3 regions of the Arthrobacter sp. OAP107 genome follow, and region 2 is predicted to be linked to each of the others. Evidence: riboswitches for the same ligand, from Rfam matches in the RefSeq annotation. Region 2 holds a riboswitch; each other region holds the start of a gene.

What was found. A riboswitch is a leader RNA that binds a small molecule or an ion and turns the genes downstream of it on or off. The one in region 2 is predicted to bind S-adenosylmethionine.
Region 1: another riboswitch for S-adenosylmethionine. It lies ahead of metX (homoserine O-acetyltransferase MetX); the one in region 2 lies ahead of ABIE00_RS00240 (DUF1737 domain-containing protein).
Region 3: another riboswitch for S-adenosylmethionine. It lies ahead of ABIE00_RS07070 (aminotransferase class V-fold PLP-dependent enzyme); the one in region 2 lies ahead of ABIE00_RS00240 (DUF1737 domain-containing protein).

The regions. Positions count from the first base shown of each region.
Region 1 covers NZ_JBEPOK010000001.1:3,637,263-3,642,694, reverse strand. Annotated here, with positions in the region: gene ABIE00_RS16775 (bifunctional o-acetylhomoserine/o-acetylserine sulfhydrylase) at 1-1,235, shown strand, start outside; SAM riboswitch class IV at 1,341-1,456, shown strand; gene metX (homoserine O-acetyltransferase MetX) at 1,469-2,650, shown strand; gene ABIE00_RS16765 (MFS transporter) at 2,865-4,247, shown strand; gene ABIE00_RS16760 (zinc-binding dehydrogenase) at 4,341-5,432, shown strand, end outside.
Region 2 covers NZ_JBEPOK010000001.1:54,035-59,466, reverse strand. Annotated here, with positions in the region: gene ABIE00_RS00250 (aromatic amino acid ammonia-lyase) at 1-323, opposite strand, end outside; gene ABIE00_RS00245 (NtaA/DmoA family FMN-dependent monooxygenase) at 328-1,623, opposite strand; SAM riboswitch class IV at 1,830-1,944, shown strand; gene ABIE00_RS00240 (DUF1737 domain-containing protein) at 1,958-2,266, shown strand; gene ABIE00_RS00235 (rhodanese-like domain-containing protein) at 2,263-2,673, shown strand; gene ABIE00_RS00230 (O-succinylhomoserine sulfhydrylase) at 2,675-3,883, shown strand; gene ABIE00_RS00225 (YegP family protein) at 4,204-4,581, shown strand; gene ABIE00_RS00220 (AMP-binding protein) at 4,634-5,432, shown strand, end outside.
Region 3 covers NZ_JBEPOK010000001.1:1,514,476-1,519,907, reverse strand. Annotated here, with positions in the region: partial or broken gene aroA (3-phosphoshikimate 1-carboxyvinyltransferase) at 1-1,080, shown strand, start outside; gene rsgA (ribosome small subunit-dependent GTPase A) at 1,064-2,179, shown strand; gene hisN (histidinol-phosphatase) at 2,246-3,058, shown strand; SAM riboswitch class IV at 3,240-3,353, shown strand; gene ABIE00_RS07070 (aminotransferase class V-fold PLP-dependent enzyme) at 3,388-4,794, shown strand; gene ABIE00_RS07065 (class I SAM-dependent methyltransferase) at 4,894-5,432, shown strand, end outside.

The DNA.
Region 1 (5,432 bases), 3.6 Mb from region 2:
CGATCTACCAGACGACGTCGTTCGTCTTCCCCAGCGCCGAAAGCGCGGCGGAACGCTTCGCGCTCGCCGAAATCGCGCCCATCTACACCCGGATCGGCAACCCGACCCAGGACGCCGTTGAGCAGCGGATCGCCAGCCTGGAGGGCGGGCTCGCCGCGCTGCTCCTGAGCTCCGGCCAGGCTGCAGAAACGTACGCCATCCTCAACATTGCCGAGGCCGGCGACCACGTGGTGGCCAGCCCCAGCCTCTACGGCGGCACCTACAACCTGCTGGCACACACCCTCAAGAAGTTCGGCGTGTCCGTCACCTTCGTGGCCGACCCGGACAACCTGGAGCAGTGGCGCGACGCCGTGCAGCCGAACACCAAGCTCTTCTTTGCCGAAGTGGTCTCCAACCCGCGGCAGGACGTCCTGGACATTGAAGGGGTGTCCCGGACCGCGCACGAGGCCGGCGTGCCACTCATCGTGGATAACACCCTGTCCACGCCCTACCTCATCAGGCCGCTCGAGTGGGGCGCGGACATCGTAGTGCACTCGGCCACCAAATACCTGGGCGGACACGGGGCCGCCATTGCCGGAGTCATCGTGGACTCAGGCAACTTCGACTTCGGCAAGGACCCGGAACGGTTCCCTGGCTTCAATACGCCGGACCCCACCTACAACGGGCTGGTCTACGCCCGCGACCTCGGCGCAGGCGGTGCGCTGGGGGCCAACCTGTCCTACATTCTCAAAGCGCGGGTCCAGCTGCTGCGCGACCTGGGCTCCGCGGTATCCCCGTTCAATGCCTTCCTCATCGCGCAGGGCCTGGAAACGCTGAGCCTTCGGGTGGAACGCCATGTGGCCAATGCGGTGGCCGTCGCCAGCTGGCTGGAAGCCAGGGACGATGTGGAGTCCGTAGCCTACGCCGGGCTGCCGTCCAGCCCCTGGTATGAGCGGGGTCTGAAGTACGGGCCGAAGGGCACCGGCGCAGTGGTGTCGTTCACGGTGGCCGGCGGCGCCGATGCGGGCAAGCGCTTCGTGGATGCCTTGGAACTTCACTCCCACGTGGCAAACATCGGCGACGTCCGCTCCCTCGTCATCCACCCGGCGTCGACCACGCACAGCCAGCTGACCCCGGAACAGCAGAGCGTGGCCGGGGTGGCCCCCGGCCTGGTCCGGCTGTCCGTCGGCCTGGAACACATCGATGACATTCTGGCCGACCTCGACGCCGGCTTCCGGGCGGCGAAAGGCGCCTGACTCCAGCTGAGGCGGGTGGAACTCCCGGCCCGGGAACGGGCCGGGAGTCACACAGCCGTCACATTCTTAGCGCAGATGTCCGCCTGTTTCGTAAACTTGGCAACAGGTCATGAGTGCCAGCGACAGCCCCGGCTTGCTGGCCGGCAACCCTCCTTCCGCGGTGGGGTGCCCCGGGTGAAGACCTGGCCTGCCGGACAGCTGCCGGCGGGCAAGCGCGTAGAAGAGGTTTACCTATGACGATTTCTGTCAGCAGCACCGACGTTCCCGCCGCCGAGGCTTCGGACGGCACTGTTGTTCCCGCCGGCCGCACTCTTTCCGGCAGCCGCACGATTCCCGACGGGACAGTCCAGTACCTCAACATCGGCAGCCTGAAGCTCGAGGCCGGGGGATTCCTGCCGGACGTGACCCTGGCCTATGAAACCTGGGGAACGCTCAACGAGGACGGCTCGAATGCCATCCTCGTGCAGCACGCCCTCACCGGCAGCACGCACGTGACGCGGGGCGCCGGTGAGGAGGAGGGCTGGTGGGAACAGCTCGCCGGGCCGGGCGCGCCGGCGGACACCGGCAGGTTCTTTGTCATTTCCGTCAATATCCTGGGCGGCTGTTACGGGTCCACCGGACCGTCGTCGAACGCTCCGGACGGCAAGCCCTGGGGCTCGCGCTTTCCGCTGGTGACGCTGCGGGACTCGACAGTTGCCGAGGCGCGGCTCGCCGACCGGCTCGGCATCGGAACCTGGCATGCCGTTGTGGGCGGATCCATGGGCGGGGCTCGGGCCCTCGAATGGGCGGTGACTTTTCCTGAGCGGGTCCGCCGCTGCGGCGTCATCTCCGTCGGTGCGAGGAGCACGGCCGAACAGATCGCCTTCGCGCAGGCGCAGACCCTGGCCATCCGGCAGGACCGCCATTTCAACGGCGGTGACTACTACGGCGGACCTGAACCCACGGAGGGCCTGGCGCTCGCCCGGCGGATTGCCCACATCACCTACCGGTCCGCCTACGAGCTCGACTTCCGGTTCGGCAGGAACGCCCAGGCCCCTGAAGAGCCCCTGCAGGCAGATGCCCTGGCGGGCCGCGGCCGTTACCAGGTGGAGAGCTACCTCGACTACCAGGGCAACAAGCTGGTGCGGCGCTTCGACGCCAACAGCTACATCGCCCTGACGGAAGCACTCATGAGCCATGACGTCAGCCGCGGACGGGGGACACTCAAGGAAGCCCTTGCCCGGGTCACCGCCGACGTCTTCGTGGCCGCCGTGGAGACGGACCGGCTGTACTTTCCCGCCCAGTCGCTGGAACTCGCCGAGGCCCTGCCCGGGAATGTGGACGTGCACATGATCGATTCGCCGATCGGCCACGACGGGTTCCTCACGGAGATCGGCCAGCTGAACGCCCAGCTCAGGGAGCACTTCCTCAACTGATCCGGCCCCGGTCACTACGCCCGTAGCCTGCGGTACCGCGGCAATACCCGTGCAGCAGATGTGCATTTATGCAGATGCGCCCTGCACTATTTGGCGTTGAGCTTGCGTCATTGGCAGACCATACTCGTTGAATCCGGCGTTCGTGGTGCGCATCACACCAGTTCGCCATCGACTGGTCCCCGTGGTGTCGAGGAAGACGCCGAAGGAGTTCGCTATGAGTACGGAAAGCTCCGCCGTAAGGCGTGCAGAAGAAACCGACGTCAAGGCCTCAGGCCTCAAGAAAGTTGTGACGGCGTCCATGGCCGGCACGGTGGTGGAGTGGTATGAGTTTTTCCTCTACGCCTCGGCTGCCACCCTGGTCTTCGGCAAGGCCTTCTTCCCCAACGCCGGCACCGAGCTGGACGGCATCATCGCCGCCTTCCTCACGTACGCCGTCGGCTTCGTTGCCCGCCCGATCGGCGGCATCGTCTTCGGCCACTTCGGCGACAAGTTCGGGCGCAAGCAGCTGCTGCAGCTGAGCATCATCCTGGTGGGTGTTTCCACCTTCCTCATGGGCTGCCTGCCGACGTTCCAGCAGATCGGCTACTGGGCGCCCGCGCTCCTGGTCTTCCTGCGGTTTGCCCAGGGCTTCGCGGTCGGCGGCGAATGGGGCGGCGCGGTACTCCTCGTGGCCGAGCACAGCCCCAGCAAGTCACGCGGCTTCTGGGCGAGCTGGCCGCAGTCCGCCGTTCCCATGGGCAACCTGCTTGCCACGGCCGTGCTGTTCATCCTGTCCTCCACGCTGACCCAGGAAGCCTTCCTCGGCTGGGGCTGGCGCGTCGCGTTCTGGCTCTCCGCGGTGATCGTCGTGATCGGCTACTACATCCGCACCAAGGTCAACGACGCCCCGATCTTCCTCGAAGCCCGCAAAGAGGTCGAGGCCGGGCACAAGGGCTATGGCGTTGCCGAGGTGTTCAAGCGCTACCCCCGCGGCGTCTTCACCGCCATGGGCCTGCGCTTTGCCGAGAACATCCTCTACTACCTCGTGGTGACGTTCTCCATCACCTACCTCAAGACCGTGGTCCAGGCCGACACGACGCGGATCCTGCTGCTCCTGCTGTTCGCCCACGCCGTGCACTTCGCCGCCGTTCCGCTGGTGGGAAAGCTGTCGGACCGCTTCGGCCGCAGGCCCGTCTACATGGCCGGCGCCATCCTGGGCGCCACCTGGGGATTCTTTGCCTTCCCGATGATGGACACCAAAAACGACATGATCATCCTGGCGTCCATCATGATCGGCCTGCTGTTCCATGCACTGATGTACGCCGGCCAGCCCGCGATCATGGCGGAGATGTTCCCCACCCGGATGCGCTACTCCGGCGTATCGCTGGGCTACCAGGTGACCTCCATCGTCGCCGGTTCGCTCGCGCCGATCATCGCTGCCTCGCTCCTGGGCACCTACAAGTCGTCCGTGCCGGTGGCCATCTACCTGCTGATCGCCTGCGCCATCACCGCCGTCGCCGTGTTCTTCCTGAAGGAAACCCGCGGCGTCTCGCTCCACGACGTGGACGCGGCGGATGCCCAAGGCACTGCCGACCTGCTCGCGGCCGGCAAGAAGTAGGGCAGGCGCCCCAGCCAGTAACCAGTCAGCTGCCCGGACCCGCCACCGATGCGGGGCCGGGCAGTTGCCCGTTCACCGAGATCAAGGATTCCCATGAAAGCAGCAGTCCTCTACTCCACCGTCCCCAACAGCGGCACCGCGGCCGGGACTGCATCGCAGAGGCCCAGCTACACTGACGCCCGGCCCCTGGTGGTGCAGGACTTGGAGCGGCCGGAGCCCCGCGCCGGCGAGCTGGGTGTTGCCATCACCTACTCCAGCCTGTGCCATTCAGACCTGTCCGTGGTGGACGGTTCGCGGGTCCGCCCCCTGCCGATGGCCCTGGGCCACGAGGCGGTGGGGCGGATCGTGTCGGTCGGCGACGGCGTCCCGGACGTCTCGGTCGGCGACCACGTGGTGCTGGTCTTCGTGCCGAGCTGCGGGGACTGCCGCGCCTGCCGGTCCGGCCGTCCTGCGCTTTGCCACCGGGCGGCCGAGGTCAACGGCTCGGGCGACCTGCTGCACGGCGGGGCGCTCCTGCGGACGCCGGCGGGGGAGCGGATCAACCACCACCTGGGCGTCTCTGCTTTCGCCGACTATGCAGTCGTCGCCCGGGAATCGGTGGTGGTGATTGACGACGACGTCCCGGACACTGTCGCAGCGATGTTCGGTTGCGCTGTGCTCACCGGAATGGGAGCCGTGCTGAACACCGCCGCTGTCACGGCCGGCCAGTCGGTGGCTGTCTTCGGGCTCGGGGCGGTGGGCCTTTCCGCCGTCATGGCCGCCTCCCTCGCCGGGGCCGCCAGCGTGACCGCCATCGACCCCAACCCGGGCAAGCACCAGCTCGCCCTCGACTGCGGTGCCACCGCGGTGGGCACGCCCGGGGACGCGGCCAGTCTCATCAAGGAAGCCGCCGGCGACGGCGTGGATGTCGCCGTCGAAGCCGTCGGCTCGGCCGCCGTGATCGCCGCTTGCCTGGGGCACGTGACCCGTGGCGGTGCCGTCGTCTCGGTCGGCCTGCCCCATCCGTCAGCCGAACTGACCGTGCCGGCGCTGCAGTTCGCCGGAGCCGGCAAACGCCTGCTGGGTTCATACATGGGCGACGCTGTTCCGAGGCGGGACATCCCCCTCTACCTCGGCTACTGGCGCGCGGGCAGGCTTCCAGTGGAGCTGCTGCACACCGACACACGGCCGCTCATCGAGATCAAC
Region 2 (5,432 bases):
ATGAGGGCGCGGATTTGGTCCCGGTCGAGCAGCTCGCCGACGCCGCTGTGGTGGTAGCGCACCACCTGCAGCTGGTAGTCGAGGATGGATTCCTGCTCCACGGCCGTGTCCCGCCCGGAGCCCAGCAGGGTGTTGAGGCCGTAGACCCGGTGGCCGGAAACGATGGTTGCCTGCACCACGTCGCGGGACAAGCCCACGAGCTCGAGGGCCTCAGCACTGAGCACCACCTCCACCGCGGGATCGGTTGCCGCTTCGGCCACGTCGTCGGCGCGGATGTGTGCCGTGCCGATCAGGAACGTGCCGCGCGCATCGGCCCGTGCCATGGCGTTAGAAGTCCAGCAGGTTCCGGCGGAAGCCGCCGTCGCCGTAGCTTGTCCGCAGCAGTCCCCGACGGCGGAGCACCGGTGCCAGCCGGTCCAGCACGCCGTGAATAGTGGCCGGGTCCACGAAGCCGGAGAAGAGGAACCCGTCGCCGCTCACTTCGGCCCCGGTTTCTTCGAGGTAATCCGCGATTTCCTCGGCGGTGCCGATGATGCTGTCACCGGCACCGCCGCTGCGGGCCTGCAGGATCTGCCGCAGGGTGGACCCCGGCGGAGCGGCCTTGGAGAAATGTTCGAGGGTGCCCCGGTTGCTGTTGGTGCTGAGTTCGGGAAGGGGCGCGTCGAGGTCGAACTGCTTGAAGTCGATGACGGAGAGGTAGGAGATCGAGTTGAGCTGGCTGTCGATGTCCCGCTGCGTGAGCTCCCGGCGGGCAGCCCTCAGCTCCTCCGCTTCGGCCGTGGAACCGGTCACGGTGGGTTTGAGGACGAACAGCACCTTGACGTCGTCGGGGTTCCGGCCGGCCCCGGCGGCTTCGGCGCGGATGGAGTCCCGGTAGGCCTTCATGCCGTCCACGCCGCGGGCCAGGGCAATGGCGACATCCGCATTTGCACCGGCGAAGGCCTTGCCCCGCGGGGATGCCCCCGCCTGCACCAGCACCGGTTCCTCCGGCAGGGGCGCCGTGTTCAGCGGTCCCCGGACCTTGAAGAACTCCCCGTCATGGTGGATCGGCCGGACCTTGGTGTGGTCCGCGAAGATTCCTGCCCCTGCGTCCTCCCGGATGGCGTCCGGTTCCCAGCTGCGCCAGAGCTTGCGCACAACGTCCACGAACTCCTCTGCCTTCTCGTAGCGGAGGTCGTGCTCGATCTGCTGGTCCAGCCCGTAGTTCTGCGCGGCAAGGTCACTGCCGGAGGTCACCACGTTCCAGCCCAGCTGCCCGTTGGAGAAGTGCTGCAGCGTGGCCAGCAGCCGGGCGGCGGTGAACGGCGGATAGAAGGACGCGCTGATGGTGGGCACAATGCCCAGGTGTTCCGTGGCGGAGAGCAGATACGGCACCAGTGCCAGCGGATCATGCTTCGGCGCAAAGGACGCCTGCGCCAGCGAAACCTCAGCGCTGCCGCCGTAGGTGTCGGGGACGGTGAGCGAGTCCTCGATGATGAACAGGTCCAGCCCCGCCCGCTCGAACTCCCGGACGGCGTGCTGGTAGGGGGCGGGCTTCTTCCAGTCATAGCCGATTCCGTAGCCGGGCGTGCCCCAGCCCTGGACCCCGAAGCCATGGCCCACAAACCATCCAAAGTGCAGCATGGGAGTCACTGTATTCGGGGTCGAATCATTCACTGTGGCCTGGTTTCATCCGGCGTTACGGCGGTTCATCTCCCGTCATTATCCTCCCGGCCACTGGCTTTGTAACCGCATGCCAGGGTCACTGCCATGACCAGCTGTTGGGTGCGTTACGGAACATGACGACGGCCGCGGTGCGCGCCGCCGTCGTCAGTGTTACGTTTTTGGGGAGTAATGAGTACCGGCATTAAGCCCTGACTGGCCGGTCGGCAACCCTCCTTCCACGGCGGGGTGCCTCAGGTGAATACTCGGCATATCGACCCCTTCGAGCTGCAAGCGTGAGAAAAGGAGATCCGTCGTGTCAGACGCCCCCGCCGTTGCACCGCTGTCATCCCAGCAGGATAAACCTGAGGAAAAGCTGTCCTACCGCCTGATCACTGGGCCGGACGACCGCTCGTTCTGTGAACGCATCTCGGCTGCCCTGAGCGAAGGATACGTCCTGCACGGCAGCCCGGCAGCCACCTTCAACGGCACCAGCGTCATCGTGGCCCAGGCCGTCATCCTGCCAGCCGCCATCGCCACCGCGGATGCCGCCGTCGCCACCGCCGTTGACCGGCTGGACTCCGACGAGGACCTCAGCGAAGAAGCATACGAGGGCCACGCATGAGCTACGCCGGAGACCTCACCCCGCAGGATGCGTGGGCCAAGCTCGAGGACGGTGCCATCCTGGTGGATGTGCGGACCGAGGGCGAATGGGCGCACATCGGCATTCCGGACACCGCGGCCACGGAGAACGATCCGCTCTTCATCCAGTGGACCTTTCCCGGCGGCATTCCCAATCCCGACTTCGTCGAGCAGCTGAAGCAGCAGGCGCCTGAGGACACCCGGGTGGAGCTGCTGTTCCTGTGCCGCTCCGGCCAGCGCTCCATCGCCGCCGCCACCGCTGCCACGCAGGCCGGCTTCACGGCCTACAACGTCCTCGAAGGTTTCGAGGGCGAGCCCGACCGCTACGGTGAGCGCACCGTGAACGGATGGAAGAACCGCGGACTGCCGACGAACCTGGGAAAGAACTAAGTTGACCTTTAATCACGACGCCGCCGGCTGGAGCCCCGATACCCAGGCCGTCCGCGGCGGGCTGGACCGCACCAATTTCCAAGAGACCACCGAACCGGTCTTCCTGAACTCCGGGTTCGTCTATGAGTCGGCCGCGGCCGCGGAGCGCGCCTTCACCGGCGAGGACGAACGCTTCGTCTACTCGCGCTACGGCAACCCTTCAGTGGCCACCTTCCAGGAGCGGCTCCGCCTGCTCGAAGGCACCGAGGCGTGCTTTGCGACGGCGTCCGGCATGGCTGCCGTTTTCACCGCCCTGGGTGCCCTGCTCGGCGCCGGAGACCGTGTGGTCGCCAGCCGTTCCTTGTTCGGCTCCTGCTTCGTGATCCTCAACGAGATCCTGCCGCGCTGGGGTGTGGAGACCGTATTCGTGGACGGTCCGGACCTCGAGCAATGGCGCACTGCCCTCTCGGTGCCCACCACGGCGGTCTTCTTCGAATCCCCGTCCAATCCCATGCAGGAAATCGTGGACATCGCTGCGGTCAGCGAACTCGCCCACGCCGCCGGCGCCAAGGTGGTGGCGGACAACGTCTTCGCCACCCCGCTGCTGCAGCGCTGCGGGGACCTCGGGGCGGACGTGATCGTCTACTCCGGCACCAAGCACATCGACGGCCAGGGCCGCGTGATGGGCGGGGCCATCCTGGGCACCAAGGAATTCATCGACGGCCCAGTCAAGCAGCTCATGCGCCATACCGGGCCGGCGCTCTCCTCCTTCAATGCCTGGGTCCTCACCAAGGGCCTGGAGACCATGTCGCTGCGCGTGAACCACTCCTCCGCCACGGCGCTGCGCCTGGCCGAATGGCTGGAAACCCAGCCTGCCGTCAGCTGGGTCAAGTACCCGCTGCTCAAGTCGCACCCGCAGTTCGAGCTGGCGGCCAGGCAGATGAAGGCCGGCGGCACCGTCCTCACGCTGGAACTTGCGACGACGGCAGGCCAGTCAGGCAAGGAAGCCGCCTTTGCGCTGCTGGACGCCCTGAAGATCATCGACATCTCCAACAACCTGGGCGATGCCAAGTCGCTGATCACCCACCCCGCCACCACGACGCACCGGGCCATGGGTCCTGAAGGACGTGCAGCGATCGGGCTCAGTGACGGTGTGGTGCGGCTGTCCGTCGGCCTCGAGGACGCCGATGACCTCATCGCGGACCTGGAGCAGGCGCTCAAGCAGATCTGACCTCTCCGCCCTTCGGGGCCGCCTGTTTCTTACCTCCAATGGCAGGCTGTGAACGTGCGTTGCGCTGCGCGTCCCTTCGTTTCGGGCATCCTTGAGAACGGCACGCCCGCACGGTTTAGTGGATGGACGGGCAGGGTTTACCCAGGGTTTACATGGATGGTCTTGTAGGGTCCATGTGCGCTGGGCAGACTCTAAGAACACCGATGGGCCGATGAAACCCCTATCGGTTCAGCACCCCACCCAAGGACAGACGCAGCGATGCGTTCGGGGCCGCGGCCGCGACGACGCTGCGTGCAGCCTCCCTGACCGGAAGGACCGCCATGGCCGGAGTATTTGAAGTATTTGTTGATGCAGAGTCCCAGTTCCGGTTCCGGCTGAAGGCCCCCGATGGAACCGTGCTGGCCATCTCCGCTCCCTTCGAGGACAAGCGTGCGGCTGCGGCCGGGATCGCCAACGTCCGCGAATGCGCAGGAACGGGGCTCATCACGGACCTCTCCCCGGCCGCATCCCAGGTGACAGCCGGCGCTGTGCAGGAGCCGGCCCCCGCCCGCGCATCAGCCCCCAAACAGGCGCCTCTCCCGGCACGGGCCGACCACCGCCGGCAGGGATTCGGCGCGAAGCGCACGCCGTCGGATGCCACCGGTTCGCCGCTCCGCCGTCCGGCGGCAGCGCCGACCCGGTGGACCGGGGCGGCGTAACAGGCACCTGGCCGGTTTTACTTAGGTAAGGCTTAACTAATATCCTCTTCCGGTGACCACGCAGCTTGATTTCGCGCGGGTGCCCTTCGCCGCCGATCTCGCAGGCCATGGGGACAGGCCCGCAATTCAGACCGACGATTTCACTCTCACCTACCGGGAACTGGCCGGCAGGGTCGATGCCCTCGCGCTCCGCCTGGGCACCCAGCGGCGCCTGGTGGCACTGGCCGCGGCGAACGACGTCGACTCGCTGGTGGCCTACCTCGCCGCCCTGGTTGGCGGCCACCCGCTGATCCTGCTTCCGGAAGACAAGCCGGCGGCGCTCGAGTCGCTGGTGGCCGCGTACGACCCCGATGTGGTGCTGCGCTCCGCGAACGGACAAACGCTGTTCGAGGAACGCAGGGCAGGCACCGCGCACGAACTCCATCCGGACCTGGCGCTTCTGCTCAGCACTTCCGGTTCCACCGGCTCGCCGAAGCTGGTGCGCCTGTCCGCCGCCAATCTGCAAGCCAACGCGGAGTCGATTGCCGAGTACCTGGGCATCGGCCCGGAAGACCGCGCCGCCACCACCCTGCCGATGTCCTATTGCTACGGGCTGTCCGTGATCAACAGCCACCTGCTTCGCGGTGCGGGCCTGGTGCTCACCGATCTGTCAGTAGTTGATCTGTGCTTCTGGGAGCTTTTCCGCACCGCCGGCGCGACGTCCTTCGCGGCGGTGCCCTACACCTTCGAACTGCTGGAGCGGGTGGGCTTTGCCGGGATGGACCTTCCCCGCCTGCGGTATGTCACCCAGGCCGGCGGCCGGCTCGCCCCCGAACGCGTGCAAAGCTACGCCGAACTCGGCCGCCGGAAGG
Region 3 (5,432 bases), 1.5 Mb from region 2:
ACTGCGGCCTGGCCGGAACTGTCATGAGGTTTGTTCCGCCGCTGGCCGCGCTCCGCAGCGGCTCCACGGTATTCGACGGCGATCCCCACGCCCGGGAGCGCCCGATGGGGACCATCATCGAGGCGCTAGCGGGCCTCGGCGTACCCATCAGCGGTGAGAACGGCGGAACGCCGGCTTCGCTGCCGTTCCGCGTTGAAGGCACCGGGCAGGTGCGCGGCGGGCACCTCGTCATTGACGCCAGCGCCTCCTCCCAGTTCGTCTCCGCGCTGCTGCTGGTGGGGGCACGGTTCACGGACGGCCTTCATCTGGAGCACTCCGGGAGCACCGTGCCGAGCCTGGACCACATCAACATGACCATCGCCACACTGCGCGGCGCGGGCGTGGCGGTGGATGACTCCACGCCCAACCACTGGATCGTGAGCCCCGGCCCGATCCGCGCCTTCGACCAGCGGATCGAGCAGGACCTGTCCAACGCCGGCCCTTTCCTGGCGGCCGCGCTGGCGACCGGCGGCACGGTGCGGATTCCGGACTGGCCGGAGCACACCACGCAGGTGGGTGACATGTGGCGCAGCATCCTCAGCGACATGGGCGCAACCGTCACCCTGCAGGACGGCACCCTGACCGTGACCGGCGGCAGCGAAATCAAGGGCGCGGACTTCGCCGAAACCAGCGAACTGGCGCCTACCGTGGCCGCGCTCTGTGCGCTGGCATCCGGGCCCTCGCGGCTGAGCGGCATTGCCCACCTCAGGGGCCATGAGACGGACCGGCTCGCCGCGCTCGTCACGGAAATCAACCGCCTCGGCGGCGATGCCGAGGAAACCGCCGACGGACTCCTCATCCGGCCCGCGGAACTGCATGCCGGTGTGGTGCACAGCTACGCGGACCACCGGATGGCCACCGCCGGAGCCATCCTCGGCCTGGCGGTCAGGGGTGGTGGCAGTGCAGGACATCGCCACCACGTCCAAGACCATGCCGGACTTCCCCAAGCTGTGGGCGGACATGCTCGGCCAGCGGGCCGGCGCTGTGACAAACACAGCAATGACCAACACCGCGGGGACCACCGGTGGCACGCAGCACTGATTCCTGGGACGAATCCGATGTCAGGATCCGGCCGAACAAAAAAGGTTCCCGGCCCCGGACGAAGGACCGTCCCAGCCATGAGGACGCCGTCACCGGGCGGATCATCACCGTCGACCGGGGGCGTTACACGGCAGTCGTCGGCGAGGACTCCGGGCATGAGCGGACGGTCATCGCCGCCCGCGCCCGGGAACTGCGCCGCTCCCCCGTCGTCGCCGGCGACTTCGTGTCCCTCGTGGGCGACGTGTCCGGCGAGCCGGACACCCTCGCCCGGCTCGTAAAAATCCAGGACCGCAAGACCCTGCTGCGCCGCAGCGCCGACGACACGGACCCCGTGGAACGCGCCGTGGTGGCAAACGCGGACCAGCTGGTGGTGGTGGTCGCCGCCGCCAACCCCGAACCCCGCACCGGCTTCATCGACCGGGCGCTGGTGGCGGCCTACGACGCCGGGATCGAACCGCTGCTGCTGGTCACCAAGGCGGACGTCAAAGACCCCACCGAGCTGCTGGCCAACTACCGCCACCTCGACTTCCCGGTCATCATCAGCCGCACCGCCGATTCCGACGCATCCGGCATCGACGCCCGGTCCGACGACGGCCTCTCCGCCCGGCTCGACGTGGCCGCCGTGTCCGAACTCCGCGCCCACCTGGACGGCAAGGTGACAGTGATGCTGGGCCATTCCGGCGTCGGAAAATCCACCATGGTCAACGCGCTGACCGGCGCCGAACGCGCCACCGGCGGCGTCAACGCCGTGACGGGCCGCGGACGGCACACGTCGTCGTCGGCCCTCGCCCTCAAGCTCGCTGACGCCCCCGCCGGGAGCTGGATCATCGACACGCCGGGCATCCGCTCCTTCGGGCTGGCCCACGTGGACCCGGACCGGATCCTGCATTCCTTCCCCGACCTTGAGCCTGGCACCGAGGCGTGCGAACGCGGCTGCAAGCACGACGCCGCCGCCGTCAACTGCGGCGTGGATGCCTGGGTCGCCGCCGGCCATGCCGGGCCCACCGGAGCTGCCAGGCTCGCGTCCCTGCGCCGCCTGCTGGGCACCGACCCGCGCGCGGAGGGCCAGGAAACCAAGGAACTCGGCAGCGTCGGCTAGCCTTCCGCGGCGCAGCCCGGCAGCTGCCTCCCCGCCCCGCCGGGCCTTTGAGGGTAGTTTGGAACCATGACCCAACCCGCTTCAACGTACAACGATGACCTGCGTCTGGCCCATGTGCTGGCCGATTCCGTGGACGACCAGACCATGAGCCGGTTCAAGGCGCTGGACCTCCAGATCGAGACGAAGCCTGATCTGACGCCGGTCACCGATGCGGACAAGGCCGCCGAGGAGTCCATCCGCGGCCAGCTGTCCCGTTCCCGTCCCCGCGACGCCGTGCTCGGTGAGGAGTTCGGAAGTTCCGGCCACGGTTCCCGCCGCTGGATCATCGACCCCATCGACGGCACCAAAAACTTCGTCCGTGGGGTACCGGTGTGGGCCACACTGATCGCCCTGGTCGACGAGGGCGAACCCGTCGTGGGCGTGGTCAGCGCCCCGGCGCTCGGCAAGCGCTGGTGGGCCGCCAAGGGCGCCGGTGCCTACTCGGGCCGTTCCCTGGCCGCCGCCACCCGGCTCAAGGTATCCAACGTGTCCAGCCTCGCCGACGCCTCGTTGTCCTATTCCAGCCTCGGCGGCTGGAAGGACCGCGGCAACCTCGATGAGTTCCTGCAGCTCACCGAGGACGTGTGGCGCACCCGCGCGTTCGGGGACTTCTGGTCCTACTGCATGGTGGCCGAAGGTGCGGTGGACATCGCCTGCGAACCGGAACTGAACCTCTACGACATGGCGGCGCTGGTGCCGATCGTCACGGAGGCAGGCGGCCGCTTCACCTCCCTCGAAGGCACGGACGGCCCGTTCGGCGGCAACGCCCTGGCCACCAACTCGATCCTGCACTCGGAAGTCCTGAAGCGGCTGAACCCGCAGCTGGACGATTTGCTCTAGCTTCCCCCCGGAGCCGGCCCAGCGCCTCTGGGCTGAATATAACGACGGTGGTCGCCTCCTTTTGGTGGCGGCCGCCGTCGTTTATTCGACCGAAAGCCAGAAATCCGGGTTGCGTAATATTCCGCTTAACATTCCGGACCGGCTTTTTCATCGCCCGCCCGGATGTCCTAGTCTCGTAACAGGTCACGAGTGCCAGCGCTAAACCCCGGTTAGCTGGCCGGCAACCCTCCATTCGCGGTGGGGTGCCCCGGGTGACGACCAGGCCGATCCGGAACGGACCCGGCAAGCGCGGATCCCCGTCACACGGGGTCCTTTCTCAGTGAGGTCCCATGACGACTGCAATCATTTCTTCCACCACCGACGCTGACGTGCTGGACGGCCGATTCGCTGCCGCCGGCCGTCCCCTGGCCGCCGTCACCGGCGCGGAAATCCAGGCTCCGCTGATCCAGGGCGGCCACGTCCGCTACGCCAACCTCGACTACGGCGCCTCCGCGCCTGCGCTGTCCGTGGTGTCCGCGTACCTCAACGAGATCCTGCCGTACTACGCGAGCGTGCACCGCGGCGCCGGCTACGCCTCGCAGATCAGCACCTCCGTGTACGAGAACGCGCGCGACATCGTGCGGCAGTTCGTGGGCGGCCGCGCCGATGACGCCGTCATTTTCACCAGGAACACCACCGATTCCCTCAACCTCCTGGCCGGCTGCCTGCCGGTAGAGGACCACCACCACACCGGTGAAGTGCTCTACCTGGACATCGAGCACCACGCCAACCTGCTGCCGTGGCAGGGAGTGCCGCACCGCAGCGTGGTGGCCTCGGAAACCCTGGAAGCCACCATCGGCAGCCTGCGCACCGAACTTGAGCATGGCGATGTCAGCCTCCTTGCCGTGACCGGTGCATCCAACGTCACGGGCGAAATCCTTCCCATCCGGCGCCTCGCGGCACTGGCCCACGAATACGGCGCACGGATCGTGGTGGACGCCGCCCAGCTCGCGCCGCACCGCCGCGTCAACATCGCCGCGGACGACGTCGACTACCTCGCCTTCTCCGGCCACAAGCTCTACGCCCCCTTCGGCGCCGGCGTGCTCATCGGACGCCCCGACTGGCTCGACGCCGGAACCCCGCACCTCGCCGGCGGCGGAGCCGTCAGCGAGGCAAGGCTCGACGGCGTCAGCTGGGCCACCGGCCCCGCCCGCCACGAGGGCGGCTCACCCAACGTGCTCGGCGCAGCCACCCTGGCCCGCGCAACCCAGGTCATCGCCGCCCTGGATCCGCAGAGCTGGCACGCCCATGAGGCTGCCATCCGGTCCTTCCTCGTCGAGGGGCTGCGCAGGATCGACGGCGTCACCGTCCATCAGATCTTCGAGGACAGCAACCCGGACGATGCCATTGGCGTGGTCAACTTCTCCGTGGAGGGTTACGACGCCGGGCTGGTGGCCGCCTACCTGTCGGCCGAGCACGGCGTGGGCCTGCGCGATGGCCGCTTCTGCGCGCACCCGCTGCTGAAGCGCCTCGGCCTGCCGTCCGGTTCCCTGCGCGCCAGCTTCGGCGTGGGGTCACGGCTGGAGGACGCCCAGCGGCTCCTCGCCGGCATCGAGGAGCTCCGCCGCTCCGGCCTCGGCTGGGACTATGTGGTGGACGCCGGGCGCTGGGTTCCGGAGAACGACTCCCGCACCTACCCCGAGTGGGCCCCGAACACCCCGGGCACCGCCGGCGCCGCACCCTGCATCCAGGACTAATCGGCACGCCGACGAAGCGCCACCCACGATCCCCTGCCAGCGGCCCCCGTACGGTAAATTCGAAAGGTAATTTCCGACGTCGGACTAAGGAGACTGTGCGTGGCACGGGGCGGCCCCAAACTTCATCACGTGCGGCGGCAGGAGCTCGGGCAGAGCTTCCAGGACGGCGGCGAGCACTATCACCGCGTCCGTCCCGGCTACCCTGACGATTCCGCGGACTGGCTCATTCCGGCGGAGGCCCGCACGGCCGCCGACATCGGCGCTGGAACCGGTAAATTCACGGCCCTTCTGGTGGAACGCGGGCTCAGCGTCAGCGCCGTGGACCCTTCCGTGGACATGCTGGACCAACTCAGCCGAGTGTTTCCAAGCGGCGCCTACCCCGGTGTCCAAATTCTGGAAGGGACCGCGGAGGCGACCGGACTGCCCGGGGCCGCGTTCGACGTCGTCAGCGTTGCCCAGGCGTGGCACTGGTGCGACCCACTGCTGGCCAGCACCGAGATTGCGCGGATCCTCAAGCCCCGCGGGGTGCTGGGCCTCATCTGGAACCAGCTGGACACCTCAGTGCCGTGGGTGCACCGGCTGTCCCGCATAATGCACGCCGGCGACGTCCACAAACCCGATTTCCGCCCCAAAATCGG